DNA from 4 places in the Streptomyces sp. NPDC002701 genome. Region 4 is predicted to be linked to each of the others. Evidence: riboswitches for the same ligand, from Rfam matches in the RefSeq annotation. Region 4 holds a riboswitch; each other region holds the start of a gene.

Region 1 (5,001 bases), on a different contig from region 4:
GGCTCCCGCCGCCCCTCCCGATACCGTCGAGGAGTGACCGAAACACCTGCACAGCCGCCTGCGGGGCACCCCGCCCCCGAACTCTTCACCTGGGAGTTCGCAACCGATCCCTACCCGGCGTACGCCTGGCTCCGTGAACACGCTCCCGTGCATCGGGCGACGCTGCCCAGCGGGGTGGAGGCGTGGCTGGTGACCCGGTACGCGGACGCCAGGCAGGCCCTCGCGGACACCCGGCTGAGCAAGAACCCGGCACACCACGACGAGCCCGCGCACGCGAAGGGCAAAACGGGCATTCCGGGGGAGCGGAAGGCCGAGTTGATGACGCACCTGCTCAACATCGACCCGCCGGACCACACCCGTCTGCGGCGGCTCGTCAGCAAGGCGTTCACCCCGCGGCGGGTGGCCGAGTTCGCGCCGCGGGTCCAGGAGCTGGCGGACGGGTTGCTCGACGCCTTCGCCGAGAAGGGCGAGGCCGACCTCATCCACGAGTTCGCCTTCCCGCTCCCCATCTACGCGATCTGCGACCTCCTGGGCGTCCCGCGCGAGGACCAGGACGACTTCCGCGACTGGGCCGGGATGATGATCCGGCACGGGGGCGGGCCGAGGGGCGGTGTCGCCCGGTCGGTCAAGAAGATGCGCGGCTACCTCGCCGAGCTCATCCATCGCAAACGCGAAGAGCTCACGGATGTGCCCGCCCCGGGCGAGGACCTCATCTCCGGTCTCATCCGGTCCTCCGACCACGGCGAACACCTCACCGAGAACGAGGCCGCGGCGATGGCCTTCATCCTGCTGTTCGCCGGTTTCGAGACCACGGTGAACCTGATCGGGAACGGCACCTACGCCCTGCTCACCCACCCGGGGCAGCGGCAGCGGCTGCAGGACTCCCTCGCGGCCGGCCGGCCGGACCTGCTGGAGACCGGCCTGGAGGAACTGCTCCGCTACGACGGGCCCGTGGAGCTGGCCACCTGGCGGTTCGCGACCGAACACCTCAGCGTCGGCGGGCAGGACATCGCCCCCGGAGATCCCGTACTCGTCGTGCTCGCGGCGGCCGACCGTGACCCCGACCGGTTCGGGGACCCCGACACCCTCGACCTCTCCCGGCGTGACAACCCGCACCTCGGTTACGGCCACGGCATCCACTACTGCCTCGGCGCGCCCCTCGCCCGGCTGGAGGGCCGGACCGCGCTGACCACGCTGCTGACCCGCCTGCCCGACCTGCGACTCGCGGCGGATTCCGCCGATTTGAGGTGGCGGGGAGGGCTCATCATGCGGGGATTGCGCACGCTTCCGGTGGAGTTCACCCCGGTCGCGAAGTCTGGCAGGCGGTAGCAGTCGGGGCACCTGAAGGTGAGTCTCCGTCAACTTTGTGATCTTCACGTTATCTACGCTGCATCGACTTGTGACAAGAGTTCGAGTGCCTATACGTTCACCCATCAATGCGGCAGGTCTCGCCGGTCGCAGCAGTCACGAGCGCAGCTCATCGCTGTGTCCTGTGCGTATTCCTTGCTGTCACGCGAAAGGCAATCGCATGCTCTCCGGGAACGGCCGTCATCGTCGCCCCCGCCAGGCTCCGGCGCTCCTCGTCGCCGCGGGCGTGACCGGATCGGCCATCGCGATCCCCCTGCTCGGCGCGACCGGCGCGAGCGCCGCCAGCGGCACGACCTGGGACGCGGTCGCCGAGTGCGAGAGCGGCAGCTCGTGGAGCGCCGACACCGGCAACGGCCTCTACGGCGGGCTCCAGATGACCCAGGAGACGTGGGAGGGGTACGGCGGCCTCGACTACGCGCCGAGCGCCGACCAGGCCAGCCGCTCGCAGCAGATAGCCGTCGCCGAGAAGGTCCTCGCGGACCAGGGGACGACCGCCTGGGCGACCTGCGGCCTGCTCGCCGGCCTGACCGAGGACTCCGACTCCGCGAACGTCGACACCGGCCTCGCCAAGGACTCCGCCGACGCGCCGTCCGACACGGACGGTACGGAGGAGAGCGGCGGCACGAAGTCCGACGCGTCCCTGGACAGCGGTCCGGCCTCCGTGGGCGACTCCGGCTCGGGCGCGCAGAGAACGGACAGCGGCTCCACGGGCGGTACGAAGAAGACCGACGACTCGGACAAGTCCGCCCAGAACGACGACGCTTCGACCGAGGTGGACACCGAGGGCTCCGGCCGCCACCGCGGTGGCAGCGCCGAGGCGGCCGACACCGCTCCCCGCGCGGACGACTACGCCGGCCGGCACGCCTCGCGCGGGGACAGCGACTCGCGCGTCCTCGCCCCCGAGGGCTCGTACGTGGTCCGCAACGGGGACAGTCTCTCGGCCATCGCCGACTCCCAGGACGTCAAGGGCGGATGGAGCGAGCTGTACGCCGCGAACAAGGACACCATCGGCGCCGACCCGAACCTCATCATCCCCGGTCAGAGCATCGTCGTCGACGACACGGCGGCCGCGAGCAAGTAGTGACCAAGGCGCCGAATCGGGCCAAAACCAGCGGTAGTTCGCGGTGAATGTCCGATTTGGTGAAGTGAGAGATGGATCTCAACCACCCTGATCGTCTTTGAAATTCGGCGGACCGCATGTCTACGGTCGTGACCGCTCGCCATTGGTGGGCCCCGACGGTCGCACGCCGAATCCTGCCAACGGCCGTACGGGAACAGTCGTCGCGTAAAGCGCCGTAGGCAGGAGCGGGGGACCCAGGTAAGTGCCGGACCCGGTCGTCGGGACGAGACCGGGCACGGCTTGGGGTTAAGCCGCGTGACAGCAGTGTCGCGCGGCCGGGCAACTCACTCGGCCCGAACCCGACAGCTCACCTCGCAGGCGTCGGTGAGGGGATCGCTTCATGCTGCTTTCGAACAAGGGCAAGCACCGCCGTCCGTCCAAGGCCACCCGCATCGCCACACTGGCCGGCGTCACCGGTGCCGCCATCGCCGCCCCGCTGATGGCGGCCGGCAACGCGTCCGCCGCGACCGCCTCCGAATGGGACACCGTCGCCCAGTGCGAGTCCGGCGGCAACTGGTCGATCAACACCGGCAACGGCTACTACGGCGGCCTGCAGTTCTCGGCCTCCACCTGGGCCGCGTACGGCGGCAACGCGTACGCCTCCACCGCCGACCAGGCGTCCAAGTCCCAGCAGATCGCCGTCGCCGAGAAGGTGCTGGCGAGCCAGGGCAAGGGTGCCTGGCCGAGCTGTGGCGTGGGCCTGTCCGGCGCCTCGACCGGCAACACCGCTCCCTCGGACTCCGGCTCGTCGAACTCGAACGGCTCCGGCCAGAGCACCTCGCAGCCGCAGCAGCGGCAGAACACGCAGCCCGCCGAGGAGCGTGCCTCGCGTTCGCAGGAGCGGCCGGCCGCGAAGAAGACCGTCGAGACCCCGACCGGCAAGAAGGTCAAGAAGGGTGACGGCGAGTACAAGGTCGTCAAGGGTGACACCCTCAGCGAGATCGCCGACAAGAAGAACGTCAAGGGCGGCTGGGCGAAGCTCTACAAGCTGAACGACGACATCGTCGACGACGCCGACTTCATCTTCCCGGGCCAGCAGCTGCACCTCAGCTGACCCCGGCGGTCGCGCCCCCTCGGCGGGCCGGACGTCGTCCCGGGTCGGGGTTCTGGCCGCTCGGCCCCGGCCCGGCCGGCGATCGCGTCCACAGCCGCGTCGCGACTGAACCACAGCGCTCTCACATCCGTGTCCTCCATGGTGGAGGCCGCGTGAGGGCCACCCCCGTCCCCCACGGGCTCCCCGCTCCGGTGCGTGTTCCCCCGTACGCACCGGGGCGGGGCTTTTTCTGTCCCCGTCTTTGTTCCGTTCGGAAACAATTTCCTCTCGGTTCCGTCCACGAGGCGGCCGGGGGCCCGGTGACGCCCGGCAGCCGGTTAGGCTCATCCCGCGGGGCCACCACGGCCTGCACCCAACCGGGCCTCCGGCCCGGCACAGCTTGCGTCACATCCCAGAAGGAGATGCTCGTGCCGTCCATCGACGTCGTCGTAGCCCGGGAAATCCTGGACTCCCGAGGCAACCCCACGGTCGAGGTCGAGGTCGGCCTCGACGACGGCAGCACGGGTCGTGCCGCCGTTCCGTCCGGCGCCTCCACCGGTGCCTTCGAAGCCGTCGAGCTCCGCGACGGGGACCCCAACCGCTACCTCGGCAAGGGTGTCGAGAAGGCCGTCCTCGCCGTCATCGAGCAGCTCGGCCCGGAGCTCGTCGGTTACGACGCCACCGAGCAGCGCCTCATCGACCAGGCGATGATCGACCTGGACGCCACCGACAACAAGGGCTCGCTCGGCGCCAACGCGATCCTCGGTGTCTCCCTCGCCGTCGCCCACGCCGCCTCCGAGGCCAGCGACCTGCCGCTCTTCCGCTACCTGGGCGGCCCGAACGCGCACCTGCTGCCGGTCCCGATGATGAACATCCTGAACGGCGGGTCGCACGCCGACTCGAACGTCGACATCCAGGAGTTCATGATCGCCCCGATCGGCGCGGAGTCCTTCTCCGAGGCCGTGCGCTGGGGCGCCGAGGTCTACCACACCCTCAAGAAGGTCCTGAAGAAGCGCGGCCTGTCCACCGGACTCGGCGACGAGGGTGGCTTCGCCCCGAACCTCGGCTCCAACCGCGAGGCCCTCGACCTCATCATCGAGGCCATCAAGGAAGCCGGCTACACCCCCGGCGAGCAGGTCGCCCTCGCGCTGGACGTCGCCGCGTCCGAGTTCTACAAGGACGGCTCGTACGAGTTCGAGGGCAAGTCCCGCTCGGCCGCCGAGATGACCGAGTACTACGAGGAGCTCGTCTCCGCGTACCCGCTGGTCTCCATCGAGGACCCGCTGTACGAGGACGACTGGGCCGGCTGGAACGTCATCACCGAGAAGCTGGGCGACAAGGTGCAGATCGTCGGCGACGACCTCTTCGTCACCAACCCCGAGCGCCTCGCCCGCGGCATCGAGGAGGGCTCCGCCAACGCCCTGCTCGTCAAGGTCAACCAGATCGGCTCGCTGACCGAGACCCTGGACGCCGTCGAGAT
Region 2 (5,001 bases), on a different contig from region 4:
GAGGACGACCTCGCCCGGCTGCGGAAGCTGCTCGGCCGCCGGACGACGGCGCTGCGGCGGCTGCGGGCCGCCGTGCGGTGGTACGCGCCGACCGGGCAGGCCAAGGGCTGGCGGCTGTGGATCGAGGGCTGGGCGGTGGCGCTGCGCGAGCCCGTGCTGCGGGACGTCACCCGTGACCTGGACCGGCGCTGGAAGGCCGCGCTCACCGAGGTGATCGCCGAGGGTGTGGCCGGGGGCGAGTTCCACTGCCCGGACCCGGCCGGCACGGCGCTGCGCCTCACCGCCCTGCTGGACGGGCTGGCCGTGCAGATGACGGCGTACCCGGGCGCGGTGTCCCGCGCCCGTACCCAGCGGTGGGTGGACGAGGCGCTGGCCCGGGAGCTGGGACTGGAGCACGAGGCGCTGCGGGCGCCGGGCGCCTGAGACGGCGTACCCGGGACGCGTCGGCGTGGCGCTCGGGCCGGTCGCGGCGGCGAGGGGTGGCCGCTGTCGCCCGGCACACCGGTCGAGCGACACCGGCCACCCCTCGGATCTCCGGCCTCCCGCGGTGTTCAGGCCACCGCTTCGATCCACGTCTTGATGTCGCCCGGCGAGAGGCTTCCCTTCGCCACCACCCGGTCGCCCGAGGACTCCCCGCGCAGCCGCCGGCCGATCCACGGCACGAGGTACTCGCGCGCCCACTGGATGTTGTCCCGCCGCACCTCCGACGTGCCGCGCGGCGGCAGCGGGGGCCAGGGCTGGTCCGGGTCCGCGGGCACCTCCAGGCCGAGGACCTGCCCGGCGCGCAGGGCGACCCGGGTGTGCCCCTCGGGCGACAGGTGGAGCCGGTCGCCGTCCCAGGCCCGCCGGTCCTGGATGGTCCTGAGGGACCACAGGTCGAGCACCGGACAGCCGTACCGGTCGGCGATGGCCCGCAGATGCAGGTTGTACGTGGCGATCTTGCCGCGCATGTGCCGGAGCACGGGTACGCCACGGGTGTCGAAGCCGGTGGTCACGAGGACCGTGCCGACGGCCGACGTGAGGTCCGCGACGGCGCGTTCATAGCGTTCGGCGACCTCGTCGGGGTCGGTGCCCGGCCGGATGATGTCGTTGCCGCCCGCGCAGAAGGAGACCAGGTCCGGAGCCAGTTCCCTGGCGCGCCGCAGCTGGTGCGCGACGATCTGGTCGAGCAGCTTCCCGCGGACCGCGAGATTGGTGTACCTGAAGTCGCCCTCGGGCCGCCGGTCCGCGAGCAGCACCGCGAACCTGTCCGCCCATCCGACGTACGCCCCGTCCGGGCCGGGGTCGCCGACGCCCTCGGTGAAGCTGTCCCCCACCGCCACGTACGACCCGATCGGTGATCTGTTGTCGTTCTTCGAATCGTCTGCCACGTCGGCCCATGATTCACCTTCCGGTGTGAGCTACGCGACCGTAGGAAGGGGTTGACGACCGGTGAGAAAAGCCACGCGTCAAGTGTTGGTCAACCCCGGAATAACGGGCGCCTACACGAATCGTGCCGCGGCTCCCGGACACCGGCGTCACGGCATGCCGAAGGCCGGACCCCGGGGATCAGGGGGTCCGGCCTTCGGAACGGACGAGCCGGGCGGTACGGCCCGCGACTGCGGGCCCGGTCTCAGAGGGAGACGCCCTTGGCGCGCAGGTAGGCCAGCGGGTCCACGTCCGAGCCGTAGCCCGCGCCGGTGCGGATCTCGAAGTGCAGGTGCGGACCCGTGACATTGCCCGTCGCGCCGGAGAGGCCGACCTGCTGGCCCCCGGTCACGGTCTGACCGGCCGAGACGGAGAGGGAGGACAGGTGGGCGTACTGGGCGTAGTGGCCGTCGGCGAGCCGGATGACGACCTGGTTGCCGTACGCGCCGCCCCAGCCGGCGGAGACGACCGTGCCGGCGCCGACGGCCTTCAGGGAGGTGCCGGTGGGAACCACGAAGTCGACGCCGGTGTGGTAGCCGCTGGACCACATGCTGCCGGACATCTTGTACGGGGTGCCGACCGTGGGGCTCGCGACCGGCAGCGAGAAGCCGGTGGCGGTCGCGGTGGCCGCCGTCCTGGACGCCGTGGTCGTCGTCTTCTTGCTCGGGGCCGCCTTCTTGTCCGTGTCCGTCTTCCTGTCGGCGGACTGGCCGGACCCGGAGGTGCTGGAGCCGGTGCTCGGGGTGGCGGCGGCCTTGCCGCCGAGCGCGAGCTTCAGACCCGGGTGGATGAGCGACGGGTCACCGCCGATCGAGGTGCGGTTGTCCGCGTACAGCTTCTTCCAGCCGCCGGTGACGTCCTGCGTGTCGGCGATCTTCGACAGGGAGTCGCCCGACCGCACGGCGTACGTCCTGGTCGTGACCTTCTTGGCCTCGCCCTTTCGCGCTTCGGCCTTCTTCTCGGCGGCCGGAGCGGATTCCGGGGCTTTGCCCGCGGCATTCGAGGTACTCGGGACGGAGTCGGCGGCGGACTGCGGAGTCGCCGCGTGCGCTCCGGCCGCGCCGAGGAGCGGCAGGGCCAGTGCGGCGCCCCCGGTTCCGGCGGCGGCTATGGAGCGAGTGAGACGCTGGGCCTTGGGACGGCGGTGCTTACCCTTCGCGGGCATGACGAATTCCTCTCCGGCGCCTGCGAGGTGAGCTGTCGGGTGCGAGCTGGAGATGCCCGGCCGTGCTTGCGCGCGGCTTAACCCCTAGCCGTTCCGGAGACCGGAACAGGCGTCGTACCTGTGGGTCCCCCGCTCCTGCCTCGTACGGGTGAGTGCGGATTCCGGGCGGCGGCAGGATTGGGCGTCCGTCCGGATTGGAGGTGAACGTAAGCGACATGGAGAGGCGGGAACAACCTCTGGGGTTTCCTGTGTGCTCCGTTTTCTTGATCCCAGGTGTGCCTACCCGTCACCGTGTGTGAACCGGGGGACCGCCGCGTCCGCTGCGCCCCAGGAAACAAAGCGGACTTACGCGAGCATGGCGACAGCGGAACGTCACGACTATGACACTGCTCACCACGGCCGCCCCAGGAGCCCTCACCCGAGGGCGAGTTGGAACGAAAGCTCCATTACGGACACAACAGTCACATGCGACGCAGTCGGATAACTGCCGCATCCAGGTCCCCACGCAGCCCCGTCCGCACCCCGTGGTGCAACAGCACCGCACCCCGGTGCACTTCGCCCGTTTCGAGGCATTCGTACGACGCCCTCGCGTCGAGGCCGCGCAGCCTGAGCGGCGGAAGCGGTTCACCGTAGTGCTGCGCCTGGAGCCAGGCCAGGACGACGACCTCCGCGCCACGGACGTACTGCACGGCGCTCAGGCCGCCCTCGGGCGCCCGCAGCCGGTACAGGTCACCACCCTGCACGACGGGCCGGATCTCCTTGTAGAGCTCCACCCAGCCCCGCGCCTCGGCCAGTTCCCCGTCGCTCCACCGGGTCAGGTCGCCGCCGACTCCCAGCACGCCGGTCATCGCGCTGACGAACCGCAGACGCAGCGAGCTGACGCGTCCGTTGAGCTGCGTGTTCGGGCTGTCGGTGACCCAGGCGGCCATCACCCGCGCGGGATGCACCTGGCTGAACCCGTGCTGGATGGCGAGCCGGTCGAGCGGGTCCGTGTTGTCGGATGTCCACACCTGGTCCGTACGGGACATGATTCCGAGGTCGATCCGGCCGCCGCCGCCCGAGCAGGATTCGAAGGCCACTCCCGGATGGGCCGCCCGCAGCCGGTCCAACAGGGCGTACAGAGCGTGCACATGGTCCACCCACAGCCTCTGCGGGTACGCCTCGCCCGGCCAGCCCGCGTCGGTGAAGCAGCGGTTGAAGTCCCACTTCACGTAGTCGATCGGGGCACTGGAGAGCAGCGTGTCGAGCTGGTCCCACAGGTACTCCTGGACGTCCTCGCGGGCGAGGTTCAGGACGAGCTGATTGCGTAGCTCCGTCCTCTTCCGTCCCGGTTGGAACTGCACCCAGTCCGGGTGCGCGCGGTACAGGTCGCTGTCCGCGTTGACCATCTCGGGCTCGACCCAGACACCGAACCGCATCCCGAGCCCGTGCACGTGGTCGCCCAGCGGCTTGAGGCCGCCGGGGAAGCGGTCCGGATTGGGCGTCCAGTCCCCGAGCCCGGCCCGGTCGCTGGTGCGCGCCCCGAACCAGCCGTCGTCGACCACGAACAGCTCGACCCCCATGTCGGCGGCCCGGCGGGCGAGGGCGCGCTGTTGCTCCTCGGAGATGTCGAACTCCGTGGCCTCCCAGGAGTTGTAGAGCACGGGCCGGTATCGGTCCGCGTCCGGGATCACGTACGCGCGCTGGTACGCGTGCCAGGCGCGGCTCGCCCCGCCGAAGCCGCCGTCGCTCCACAGCCCCGCGAAGACCGGGGTGACGAAGCTCTCCCCCGGCTCCAGTCGCAACAGGCCCGAGTCGTCGTACCCGGCGCCGCCGGTGATCTGCACGCGCGCGTCCGGCAGTTGCGCCACCGCGATGCGCCAGGTCCCCGACCAGGCGAGCGCACACCCGTAGACCTCGCCCAGCTCCTCGGTCGCCGTGCCGTCCGCGTCCAGGGCGACCCACGGCAGGTGCTGATGGCCGGTGTGCCCGCGCCGGCTGCCGATGATCTTCTCGCCGTAGGTGAGTTCCGATCGCACCAGCCGGGACTCGGCCGCCCACCGTCCGTGCAGCTGGGACAGCCGCCACCCGTCGCGGAGCGGCAGCGTCCAGGTAGCGGAGTCGGCGCGCAGCACCTCCAGGGCGGGTCCTTCGTTGGCGAGGGTCACCCATCGCTCCACCACGTCGGACCCGGCCCGCATCCGGTAGTGCAGCGTGATGTTGAGCCCCGAGTCGGAGAACCGCAGCCGCAGCTCGCCCCCACCGGTTCCGCCGGCTCCGCCCCTTGCGTCGGCTCCGTCGGTCTCGTACCCCTCGAAGCGCCACTCGGTGCCGCGCCGGTCGGGCGTCCGCACGGACAGGGCGGGCCGCACGAAGCGGGGGCCGCCCTCGACCGGGTACTCCTCGTGACCGTCGAGGGTCGCCTCGAACGGCCAGTACTCCGGGCCGGG
Region 3 (5,001 bases), on a different contig from region 4:
GGTGCCCGCCCGGCCGTGGTAACCGATCGGCAGGTGCTTCCAGTTGGGGGTGAGGGAGTCCTCGGCGTCGGGGCGGAAGATGCGGCCGACGTTCCGGGCGTGGTTCTCGGAGGCGTAGAAGTCGACGTAGTCGGCGACCTCGAAGGGGAGATGGAGGGTCACCTCGGAGAGCGGGTTCATCAGGGGTGCGACCGTCTCGCGGTGGGCGGGCACCGTCACCCATGCGGTGAGTGCCCGCCGTACGTCCGACCACGCCGTGCGGCCGGCCGCGAGCAGGGGGTTCAGCGAGGGCTGCGCGAGCAGTGCGGCGTAGGGGGAACCGAGTGCCACCGCGGCGGCCCCCGCGTCCAGGACATGATCGCCCAGCCGGACGCCCACGCTCCGGTGAGCGGAGCCGCCCGGAGAGCCGTCCGGCGAGCCGCCCAGGGAGAAGACGCCGTACGGAAGATTGTGCGGGCCGAAGGGATCGCCCTCGGGGACATCGAAGGGGGGCATGGGGTGCTGCCTCGCTTTCCGTGTGGGTGCAGCACACGTTACGGGGAGGCGCCGTTCGTGGGCAGTGTCTCCGGAGTTCGTGACGTCCGGACAAGGGCAGGTCGGAGTGGTTGGTCCCGGCTTGGCCTCCGTCCAGGGGAGGGGCGGGGTGGGCCCCGACCCGGCCCCCTCGGGCGGGCGTGGGACACCAGGGGGCACCGCGGGCACCGTACGGCCCGTCCTGGTCCGCCCGGAAGACGGCGGCGCTCGCCGTGGAGTCCGGCGCACAGGTGCGCGGAGTGGCGCGCGGAAAGGGCTCTGTCGCCTTCGGCGCGCCCCCATGGCCGCAACCGGCGCCGCGGCCGGCCCGGCACCTGGCGGGACGGCACGGCTGAGGCGAGGGGACGGTCGCCGAGGGGGGCGCGAGGGGGTGCGGACCGGGCCGGCGGGGTGGCCGATATGTCATGGGATCGGCCCCAACTGCCGGGGCCTGAGGGGGCGTACGGTGACCTCTGTGACGGCCGAGGTGCCGGACGACGTCCGGTTCCCGTCGAGTCGCTGGGGCATTCGATCCGTATTCTCTGATCATGGCCCCACCGAATGCATATTCACTCATCGCCACTGACCTGGACGGGACGCTGCTGCGCGGCGACGACACCCTCTCGGACCGGTCACGCGCCGCGCTGGCGATGGCGGTCGGGGCAGGTGCCCGGCACCTCGTGGTGACGGGGCGCCCGGCCCCGCGCGTACGTCCGCTGCTGGACGAACTGGGCAGCCAGGGGCTCGCGGTGTGCGGACAGGGCGCGCAGTTGTACGACGCCGGCGCGGACCGGATGGTGTGGTCGGTCACCCTCGAACGCGAGCTGGCCGAGGTGGCTCTCGGCAAGATCGAGGCGGAGGTCGGCGAGGTGTACGCGGCCGTCGACCAGGACGGGGTCGACGGCCTCACCCTCATCGAGCCGGGCTACGAGATGCCGCACCCGACGCTTCCGGCGGAACGGGTGCGACGCCGCGACGACCTGTGGACGCGGCCCATCAGCAAGGTGCTGCTGCGGCATCCCCTGCTCTCCGACGACGCGTTGGCGACCGCCGCCCGCGGAGTGATCGGTTCCCTCGCCACCGTCACGATGTCCGGTCCCGGCACCGTCGAACTTCAGCCATGCGGCATCACGAAGGCGACGGGGCTCGCGCTCGCCGCCAGGCGGCTGGGCCTGACGCCGGCGCAGACCATCGCCTTCGGGGACATGCCCAACGACATCCCCATGTTCGACTGGGCCGCGCGCGGCGTAGCGATGGCCAACGCCCACCCCGAGCTCAAGTCCGTCGCCGACGAGATCACCCTCTCGAACGAGGACGACGGCATCGCGGTGGTGTTGGAACGGATGTTCTCGGCCGACCGCGCCGACCGCGCCGACCGCGCCGACCGCGCCGACCGCGCCGACCGCGCCGACCGCGCCGAGCAGGCCGAGCAGGCCGACCCGAGCGACCGGGCGGGTCGGCGCGACGGGGCCGCCCGGCCGACCGGCGCCCTCGTCGGCAGGCAAGCCGGTCGCGGGGGCGGCCGCCAAGCCGGACAGGCGGGACAGGGCGCCGGACAAGGGGCCGGCCGGAACGCGGCTCCGGGCGCCGTCGGTCAGTAGGCCCCGAAGACGTTGTCGATCGAGCCGTACCTGTCGGCGGCGTAGTTGCACGCCGCCGTGATGTTGGCGACCGGGTCGAAGGGGTCGAGCGACGTGCCGCTCACGTGGTAGGCCGCGAAGGTCGGGTCGATGACCTGGAGGAGCCCCTTGGACGGCGTACCGGCGGCCGCGTTGGAGTCCCAGTTGTTCATGGCCTGCGGGTTGCCCGACGACTCGCGGATGATGTTGCGGTGGATGCCGTCGTAGGTGCCCGGGATGCCGTGCTGGGCCATGACGTCCAGCGACTCCCTGATCCAGCCGTCGAGGTCGTTCGTGTAGGTCTTCGCGGCGGCCGGGGTGACGGCGGATGTCTTGGCCGCCTGGGCGGTCTTCGCGGAGGAGCCGGCGTTCTTCGTGCCCACGGTCAGCTCGGTGCCGGGGCGGATGAGTGCCGGGTCGCTGCCGATGACCGCGCGGTTGGCCTTGTAGAGCTTCTTCCAGTCGCTGGCGGTGTGCGCCTTGGCGATTTTCGACAGCGTGTCGCCCTTGACCACCTCGTAGGTGACCAGCGAGACCTGCGGGACCGCGTTCGGAGCGGCCTGGGCCGCCTGCGCTGTCTGCGCTGCCTGGGCCGGCTGTGCGGCGTGGGCTCCGGTCGCCCCCACGAGGGGGAGCGCGAGCGCGACTCCGCCCGTGCCCGCGGCGACGATGCCACGCGTGAGGGTGTTCGTTCGGGGACGGCGGTGCTTACCTCGTGTGGGCATGACGAAATTCCTCTCCGACGCCTACGAGGTGAGCTGTCGGGTTCGGGCGGGAGATGCCCGGCCGCGTGCGGTACGCGACTACACCCCTAGCCGTGCCGATATCCGGTCCGGCGACTTACCTGGTTTCCCCGCTCCTGCCGTACGCGAGTGAATGGATGGCTGGTGTTCCGGGCGGTGGCAGGATTAGGCGATCCGTCCGGAGTGACGAGAACGTATGCGAGAGCACATGTCGCGAACAAGCCCCGAATTCGCGCTCGGACGGCTACGACCAGCCTCGGCTGGGACACATCTCTTGATCCATGCGGAGGGCGAAGTTCAACTTGCCTTTCGCGAACGGAAGTCGGTGGCCCGGACAAAATGATCAGTTCGGGCGGACGTGACCCAATTCACTGATTCGGATGCCGAATCAGCGAAACAACTTGGCAATTCGGACAAGTGGGGCGATCGGAATGGGTGGCCTTTCTTCCCCCGTGGTGGACCGGGAATGTGCCCGGTCTTTCGTGATCATTCGGTGCGCGCGTGAACTCGTCCGGCCCGCAATGGAATTCGTCCGGCCGGAATCCGGAGTGTCCAGAACGGGGCCTCGATGCTGGGGAATTCGGGTCGCGTGAATGCCGGACGAAGTGCCTGGCCGTGACCGTGACGGCGGATCAGGCGGCAGGGCCGGGGGTACGGCATGGGCGCGTGGGGCTTTGGTTCCGCCCTCGGGGGGAACGCGGGGGGCGTGGAGTGATCGGCGCTCTTGCCTGAAAGCGTGCCTCTTTCGAGATGTATCGGTCATATAAGGTATATCGGCAGATCAAGAACATACCTTCCGTGATCCGATACCGACCGGCCTGGCCGATGGGGCAAAAGGGACCAGGTGGAGCGTGTCCGGCAGGGCGAGGGCGGGTGACGGGCGGGCGCTCATCGTGATCGAAAGACGACCGGATACGCTGACTTGAGTGCCAGCAGCGACACATCGACAAACACCTACGGCATCCACAGCACCTACAGCACCTGAAACACCCAGAACATCCAGAGACCGCCGTTGAGAGCGTCAGCAGACAGGAGACCCTCGTGACCGTCGTCGGGCCGTTCGGGCTGAGCGTGCGGGACCAGGCTCTCGAAGCCGATGTCCAGGCCGGACTGGCGGCTGTCGAGGAGGGACTGCTCGAGGCCACCAAGAGCGACGTCCCGTTCATCACGGAGGCCGCACAGCACCTCGTACGGGCGGGCGGCAAGCGGTTCCGCCCGCTGCTCGTGATGCTCGCCGCCCAGTTCGGTGACCCGTACGCGCCGGGTGTCGTGCCCTCGGCGGTCGTGGTCGAGCTGACCCACCTCGCCACGCTGTACCACGACGACGTGATGGACGAGGCGGACGTGCGCCGTGGGGTGCCCAGTGCCAACAGCCGGTGGGGGAACTCCGTCGCGGTCCTCACCGGTGACTTCCTCTTCGCCCGTGCCTCGCACATCCTGGCCGACCTGGGCCCCGAGGCCGTACGCATCCAGGCGGAAGCCTTCGAGAGACTGGTCACCGGCCAGATCCTGGAGACCGCCGGACCGCGCGACGGCAGGGACCCGGTCGACCACTACATGGACGTGCTCGGCGGCAAGACCGGCTCGCTGATCGCCGTGGCCGGACGGTTCGGCGCGATGATGTCGGGCGCCGACGAGACGGTCGTCGACGTGCTGACGCAGTACGGAGAGCGGCTCGGCGTCGCCTTCCAGCTCGCCGACGACGTACTGGACATCGCGAGCGACTCGCACGAGTCGGGCAAGACGCCGGGCACCGACCTGCGTGAGGGCATCCCGACGATGCCCGTGCTGCGGCTGCGTGAGCGGGTGGAGAGGCTCGGGCTCGCCGAGGACATCGCCCTGTCCGAACTGCTCGCCTCGGACCTGACCGACGACGCCCGGCACGCGGAGGCGCTGGCCAGGCTGCGCGTCCACCCCGCGCTGGACCAGGCCCGCCGCGACACCGTGCGGTACGCGGAGGACGCCCGCGCCCTGCTGGTGCCGCTTCCGGAGTGCGACGCGAAGGCGGCCCTGGTGGAGCTGTGCGACGCGGTGGTGCACCGGGCGGGCTGACCCGAACGGCGACGGACCGGCGGCACGCCGGGAAGATCCCGTACGGGGCCGACCACGGCTTCGTGAACCGGTGG
Region 4 (5,001 bases):
GACGCCGATCGACGACGTCTCGGCGAACGACGTGATGGCTCAGTTCATGCACCTCGAGTACCAGGCGCCCGACCGGGACATCTCGCTCTACATCAACTCCCCCGGCGGCTCCTTCAGCGCGATGGCGGCCGTCTACGACACGATGCGGTTCGTCAGCTGCGAGGTGGAGACCGTCTGCCTGGGGCAGGCGGCCTCGGCCGCGGCCGTCCTGCTGGCGGCCGGCACGCCGGGCAAGCGGTACGCGCTGCCGGGCGCGCGCGTGCTGATCCGTCAGCCGGCGTTCTCCGGACCCGTCCAGGGACAGACGTCCGACCTGGCGATCCAGGCCGACGAACTGACCCGTACCCGTGCACGGATGGAGGAGATGCTCGCCCGGCACACGGGGCGGAGCCGGGAGCGGATCGCGGCGGACATCGAGCGGGACAGGATCCTGGACGCCGGACAGGCACTGGAGCACGGGCTCATCGACCGGATCGTCCCGAGCCGCAGGGCGATCCACGGCGCCCACGGCGCGAGGTGAACCGCCGATGCTGCCACCCGAGTTGCCCCCGCTGCCGGCACTGACGCGGGCCGAGGCCGAGCTGATCGACCGCTATCTGGAGGTGGTCGACCTGCTCGGCCGGATCAACCCGGCACACTCGGGCGACACCTACCGCGGGCTGCGTGCGGCCCAGGCGCTGGTGGCCAGCGCCACCGCTCTGCGCGACGCGCTGACCCTGATGCACCAGAGGGGTGAACACGAGGTGCACGCGCCGACCCTGGCCCGGGCGCTGCGCGTCCTGGACGGTGAGCGCCGGGCGGGCCGGGTCGCCCTGCCGCCCGGCTCCGACACCTGACGCCTCCCCCTCGGCCCGGCGTCACGCGGGCGGGTGACGAGGTGTCCGGGCCGGATCTCAAACGAACCAGACGGCGTACCCCCGGACGGCGTAGCCGCGGCTGCCTTTTCCGGCCCCCGGGAGTTGCGCAACGTGCCTACTCCTGGGGCGGAATCGGACATTCCGATGCTGGTGCGGGGGTCCTCCAAGTCCTCGACACCCACCCGTAGAAAGGGCTGTCCACCCGAACGGGTGAGTGGTGAGTAAGCCCACAAATCGCCGATTCCGCTCGGCTTTTGGGACATCAGTGCGTCAAGATCCCTTCCGACGACAAGCCCCCGCCACAAGCGGCGGGGCGGTCCGGGCGGACGCCGAGTCCTGCCGCTGCCCGGATGACCGGTCGACAGAAGTGGATCGGCAGGAGTGGAGGACCCAGGCACGACGGGCCGCCGGAGAGATCCGAGTGGTCCTTGGGGTGAAGCCGCAACAGCGGCCGGGCAACTTCGCCAGCCCGAATCCGACAGGTCATCCTTCACAGGCGGCTGACGAAGGGTTGCGCATGACTGCGCTCAATCGTGTCCCGTCGCTGTTCAGCAGGGCCGGTACCGCATCGGCTCTCACGATCGCCGCCGTCGGCGGCGGCATAGTGGCCCCGGGCTTCGCGTCCGACGCGGAAGCGGCCACGCACGCGACGAAGGCTCTCAAGGTGGCGGCCTCCAAGAAGGGCTCCCCGTACAAGTACGGCGCCGCGGGGCCCAAGCGCTTCGACTGCTCCGGCCTCACGCTGTACTCGTTCAAGAAGGCGGGCAAGAGCCTGCCCCGTACGGCCGCGGCCCAGTACAACAAGACGAACCACATCTCCGCTTCCAAGCGCAGGCAGGGGGACCTGGTCTTCTTCCACTCGGGCCGGAACGTCTACCACGTCGGCATCTACGCCGGGAAGGGACGGATCTGGCACTCCCCGAAGTCCGGGGACGTGGTGAAGCTCCAGAAGATCTGGACGAAGAGCGTCTGGTACGGCCGGGTCAGGTGATCCGCCCACGAGGCGGCCCATCGGGATTCCCGTGGGCCGCCTCGTGAGGTGCCCGGGCATGTTGTCGGCGTGTCGTCGGCGGCGGACTGGTTACTCGTTCACCCATGGCCGAACGGCACCACCACGAGGAGCGCAACGAGACCCGCCTCGAGCGCGCCGACCGGAACTTCAACGAGCTCCTCCAGGAGCTGCGGGTCACCCAGACAGGCGTCCAGATCCTCTTCGCCTTCCTGCTGACCCTCGCCTTCACCCCCCGGTTCCCGTCCCTCGACACGTTCCAGCGCACCACGTACGTGGTCACACTGCTGCTCTCGGTCCTGGCGGCCGCGCTCTTCACGGCGCCCGCGGCGCTGCACCGACGGCTCTTCCAGCAGGGCGCCAAGCCCCAGGTGGTGAATGCCTCGTCCCGGCTCGCACAGGCCGGTCTGGCCGTGCTGGCGCTCGCCCTGTCCGGGTCCATGCTGCTCGTCGTGGACGTCGCGGTGGACCGGACCGAGGGGATCGTGGCCGGGGCGACCACCCTGGTCGTGTGCACGGCCCTGTGGGAGGTCATGCCCTACCTGCTGAAACGAGCGGCCGACAAGAGCCCGAAGGACGATTCCGGCAAGGACGACCCCCACGGCGGGTGATCTCAGTCGGCCCTGACCGGCTCCACCGGCGCCGTCCACGGCAGCATGATCGACACGGTCTTCCCGCCCTCCCGGGTGGGCCGCACGGTGAGCTTGCCGCCCCACTCCGCGGTCAGCCAGCGGATGATCACCATGCCACGGCCGTTGTCCTGCTGGACGGCCGCGGGCAGCCGTTTCGGGAACCGGGGGTGGCTGTCGGTCACCCCGATGCGCAGGTGTTCGTCACGGTCGAGTTCCATGTCCACCGTGAAGGTCGGCGAGAGCCCGAAGGTGTGCTGTACGGCGTTCGTGGCGAGTTCGGAGACCATGAGACGGACCGTGTCGGCGGCCTCCGAGTCGGCGGGAAGTCCCCATTCGGCCAGGACGTCGGTGACGTACGTACGGGCGGCGGAGACCGAGGCGGGATCGCTCGGCAGGGTGACGGAGGCTTCCTGGTGGTCTGCCATGCGACGTCGTCCTTTCCCACGGGACCGGAGGCCGACCGGAGTGCATGACTTCGGGTACGGTCCCGGACTGGTGCATGCGCCAGCGTGCCACTACCTCGGGGTTCACGGTGCCGATCCACCGAGATATGCATATATCTGTCGCTCGAAGCGGTGAACTCTGCGACGCTCGGCCCTATTTGCGTCAGCGGCCTGTTTGTCCTCTACGGTCGGCGTGACGCCGGGCGCCACAGCGTCGGCGCGACGGTCGGAAGGAGACGGCCATGCAGTACGGCCCCGCGGTGCGCCGGCGGAAGCTCGGCGCCGAACTGCGAGCCCTGCGCGCCCGCGCGGGCCTCACGAGCGGTCAGGCGGCCCGCCTCGTCGGCTGGCACCAGTCGAAGGTGAGCCGGATCGAGACCGGCCGCAGCGGGGTCAAGCCCGCGGACGTACGGCTGCTGCTGGACGCGTACGACGTCCGGGACCCGGAACTGCACGAGTTGCTCGTCATGCTGGCGGGCTCCGACGAGGACGGCCGGCAGCACTGGTGGCACGCCTACCGTGGGCTTCTGCCGTCGACGTACAGCGATTTCATCAGTCTGGAGTCGCAGGCCGACGTCATGCGCACGCTGGAGAACTCCGTGGTGCCGGGCCTCCTGCAGACGCCGGAGTACGCGCGCGAGGTGACGCGGGCCGCCGTGGGCCGGGCGCCCGGCGGCGACGACGCCTTGGTGGACGTCCTGGTGAAGGTGCGGCTCGCCCGGCAGGACGTGCTGCGTTCGAACACCCCGCTACGACTGAGTGTCGTCCTGGATGAGGCGGTGCTACGACGGACAGTGGGCGGACCGGACGTCATGGCACGGCAGTTGGAGCGGCTGAAGGAGGCCGCGCACCTCCCTCACGTGCGGATTCAGGTGCTGCCGTTCGGAGTGGGGGCGCACGTCGGAGTCACCGGGCCCTTTGTAATTTTTTCGTTTACGAACAGATCTGATCTGGATGTGGTTGTTCTCGACCACTTGACGAGTAGCCTCTATCTCGAACGGAAAGAAGACCTCCACGCCTACAGCGAGGCTTTCGACTCCCTTCAGGTCCACGCCCTTTCGCCCAAGGACACGTTGGATTTCATCGCCGGTCTGACGGACGGCGCATAAGGAGGCACCATGCCCGCCATGCCTCGGTACGTACCTTCCAGCACGCGTCTGCACGGTGTGCGGTGGCAGCGCAGCAGCCGCAGCACGGGAATGAACAACTGCGTGGAGACGGCCAGGCCGGTCTCCGGCCCCTGGGCCGGCCTGCTCGCGGTACGCGACTCCAAGAACACGTCGGGGCCCGCCCTGCTGTTCGCCCCAGCGGCCTGGGAGGGGTTCATCGACGCGCTGCGATGATCACGGCCACGGCCCGCTCGACCTGCCCGTCGGTGAGATCCGCGCGGGCGGTGAGCCGCAGCCGTGAGACGCCGTCCGGCACCGAGGGGGGACGGAAACAGCCGACGGCCAGACCCGCCGTACGGCAGTCGGCGGCCCAGCGCAGCGCCCGCTCCGGGGAGGGGGCGCGTACGGAGACGACCGCGGCGTCCGGCCGTACGGCTTCGAGCCCTGCGGCCGTCAGCCGCTCGTGCAGAGCCGTCGCCACCGCACGCGCGCGTGCGGCCCGTTCCGGTTCCCGCCGCAGCAGACGCAGGGCCGCGAGGGCCGCGCCCGCCGCCGCGGGGGCCAGACCGGTGTCGAAGATGAAGGTGCGGGCCGCGTTGACGAGGTGGTCGATGACGTGGGCCGGTCCGAGGACGGCGCCGCCCTGGCTGCCGAGCGATTTCGACAGGGTGACGGTGGTGACGACGTCGGGCGCGCCCGCGAGCCCCGCCGCCCACGCGGCGCCCCGTCCGCCGTCGCCGAGGACGCCCAGACCGTGCGCGTCGTCCAGGACGAGGGCGGCGCCGGACTCCCGGCACACGGCGGCCAGTTCCGCGAGCGGGGCCGCGTCGCCGTCCACCGAGAAGACCGTGTCGGAGACGACGATCGCGGGTCCGGTGCGCGAGTCCTGCGCGCGTGTGTCCTGCGCGCGTGTCTCCAGCGCCTTGCGGACGGCCTCGGGGTCGGCGTGGG

What was found. Region 4 has a riboswitch for cyclic di-AMP ahead of ACFYXC_RS25440 (C40 family peptidase). Riboswitches for the same ligand answer to the same signal wherever they lie in the genome.
Region 1: it holds a riboswitch for cyclic di-AMP, as region 4 does, so the genes downstream of both, ACFYXC_RS11570 (transglycosylase family protein) here and ACFYXC_RS25440 (C40 family peptidase) in region 4, are expected to answer to the same signal.
Region 2: it holds a riboswitch for cyclic di-AMP, as region 4 does, so the genes downstream of both, ACFYXC_RS07035 (peptidoglycan DD-metalloendopeptidase family protein) here and ACFYXC_RS25440 (C40 family peptidase) in region 4, are expected to answer to the same signal.
Region 3: it holds a riboswitch for cyclic di-AMP, as region 4 does, so the genes downstream of both, ACFYXC_RS33535 (LysM peptidoglycan-binding domain-containing protein) here and ACFYXC_RS25440 (C40 family peptidase) in region 4, are expected to answer to the same signal.

The regions. Positions count from the first base shown of each region.
Region 1 is NZ_JBIAQL010000003.1:705,491-710,491, reverse strand. Features, by position in the region: gene ACFYXC_RS11580 (cytochrome P450) at 34-1,329, shown strand; gene ACFYXC_RS11575 (transglycosylase family protein) at 1,529-2,449, shown strand; cyclic di-AMP (ydaO/yuaA leader) riboswitch at 2,650-2,824, shown strand; gene ACFYXC_RS11570 (transglycosylase family protein) at 2,829-3,542, shown strand; gene eno (phosphopyruvate hydratase) at 3,950-5,001, shown strand, end outside.
Region 2 is NZ_JBIAQL010000002.1:614,014-619,014, reverse strand. Features, by position in the region: gene ACFYXC_RS07045 (TetR/AcrR family transcriptional regulator) at 1-423, shown strand, start outside; gene ACFYXC_RS07040 (SGNH/GDSL hydrolase family protein) at 552-1,370, opposite strand; gene ACFYXC_RS07035 (peptidoglycan DD-metalloendopeptidase family protein) at 1,613-2,572, opposite strand; cyclic di-AMP (ydaO/yuaA leader) riboswitch at 2,577-2,733, opposite strand; gene ACFYXC_RS07030 (alpha-galactosidase) at 3,034-5,001, opposite strand, start outside.
Region 3 is NZ_JBIAQL010000019.1:116,323-121,323, forward strand. Features, by position in the region: gene fahA (fumarylacetoacetase) at 1-495, opposite strand, end outside; partial or broken gene ACFYXC_RS33530 (HAD family hydrolase) at 1,062-1,862, shown strand; gene ACFYXC_RS33535 (LysM peptidoglycan-binding domain-containing protein) at 2,108-2,857, opposite strand; cyclic di-AMP (ydaO/yuaA leader) riboswitch at 2,863-3,028, opposite strand; gene ACFYXC_RS33540 (polyprenyl synthetase family protein) at 3,917-4,927, shown strand.
Region 4 is NZ_JBIAQL010000010.1:152,720-157,720, forward strand. Features, by position in the region: gene ACFYXC_RS25430 (ATP-dependent Clp protease proteolytic subunit) at 1-520, shown strand, start outside; gene ACFYXC_RS25435 (hypothetical protein) at 528-836, shown strand; cyclic di-AMP (ydaO/yuaA leader) riboswitch at 1,175-1,371, shown strand; gene ACFYXC_RS25440 (C40 family peptidase) at 1,375-1,848, shown strand; gene ACFYXC_RS25445 (DUF6328 family protein) at 1,953-2,477, shown strand; gene ACFYXC_RS25450 (ATP-binding protein) at 2,480-2,923, opposite strand; gene ACFYXC_RS25455 (helix-turn-helix domain-containing protein) at 3,184-4,050, shown strand; gene ACFYXC_RS25460 (DUF397 domain-containing protein) at 4,060-4,284, shown strand; gene ACFYXC_RS25465 (8-amino-7-oxononanoate synthase) at 4,265-5,001, opposite strand, start outside.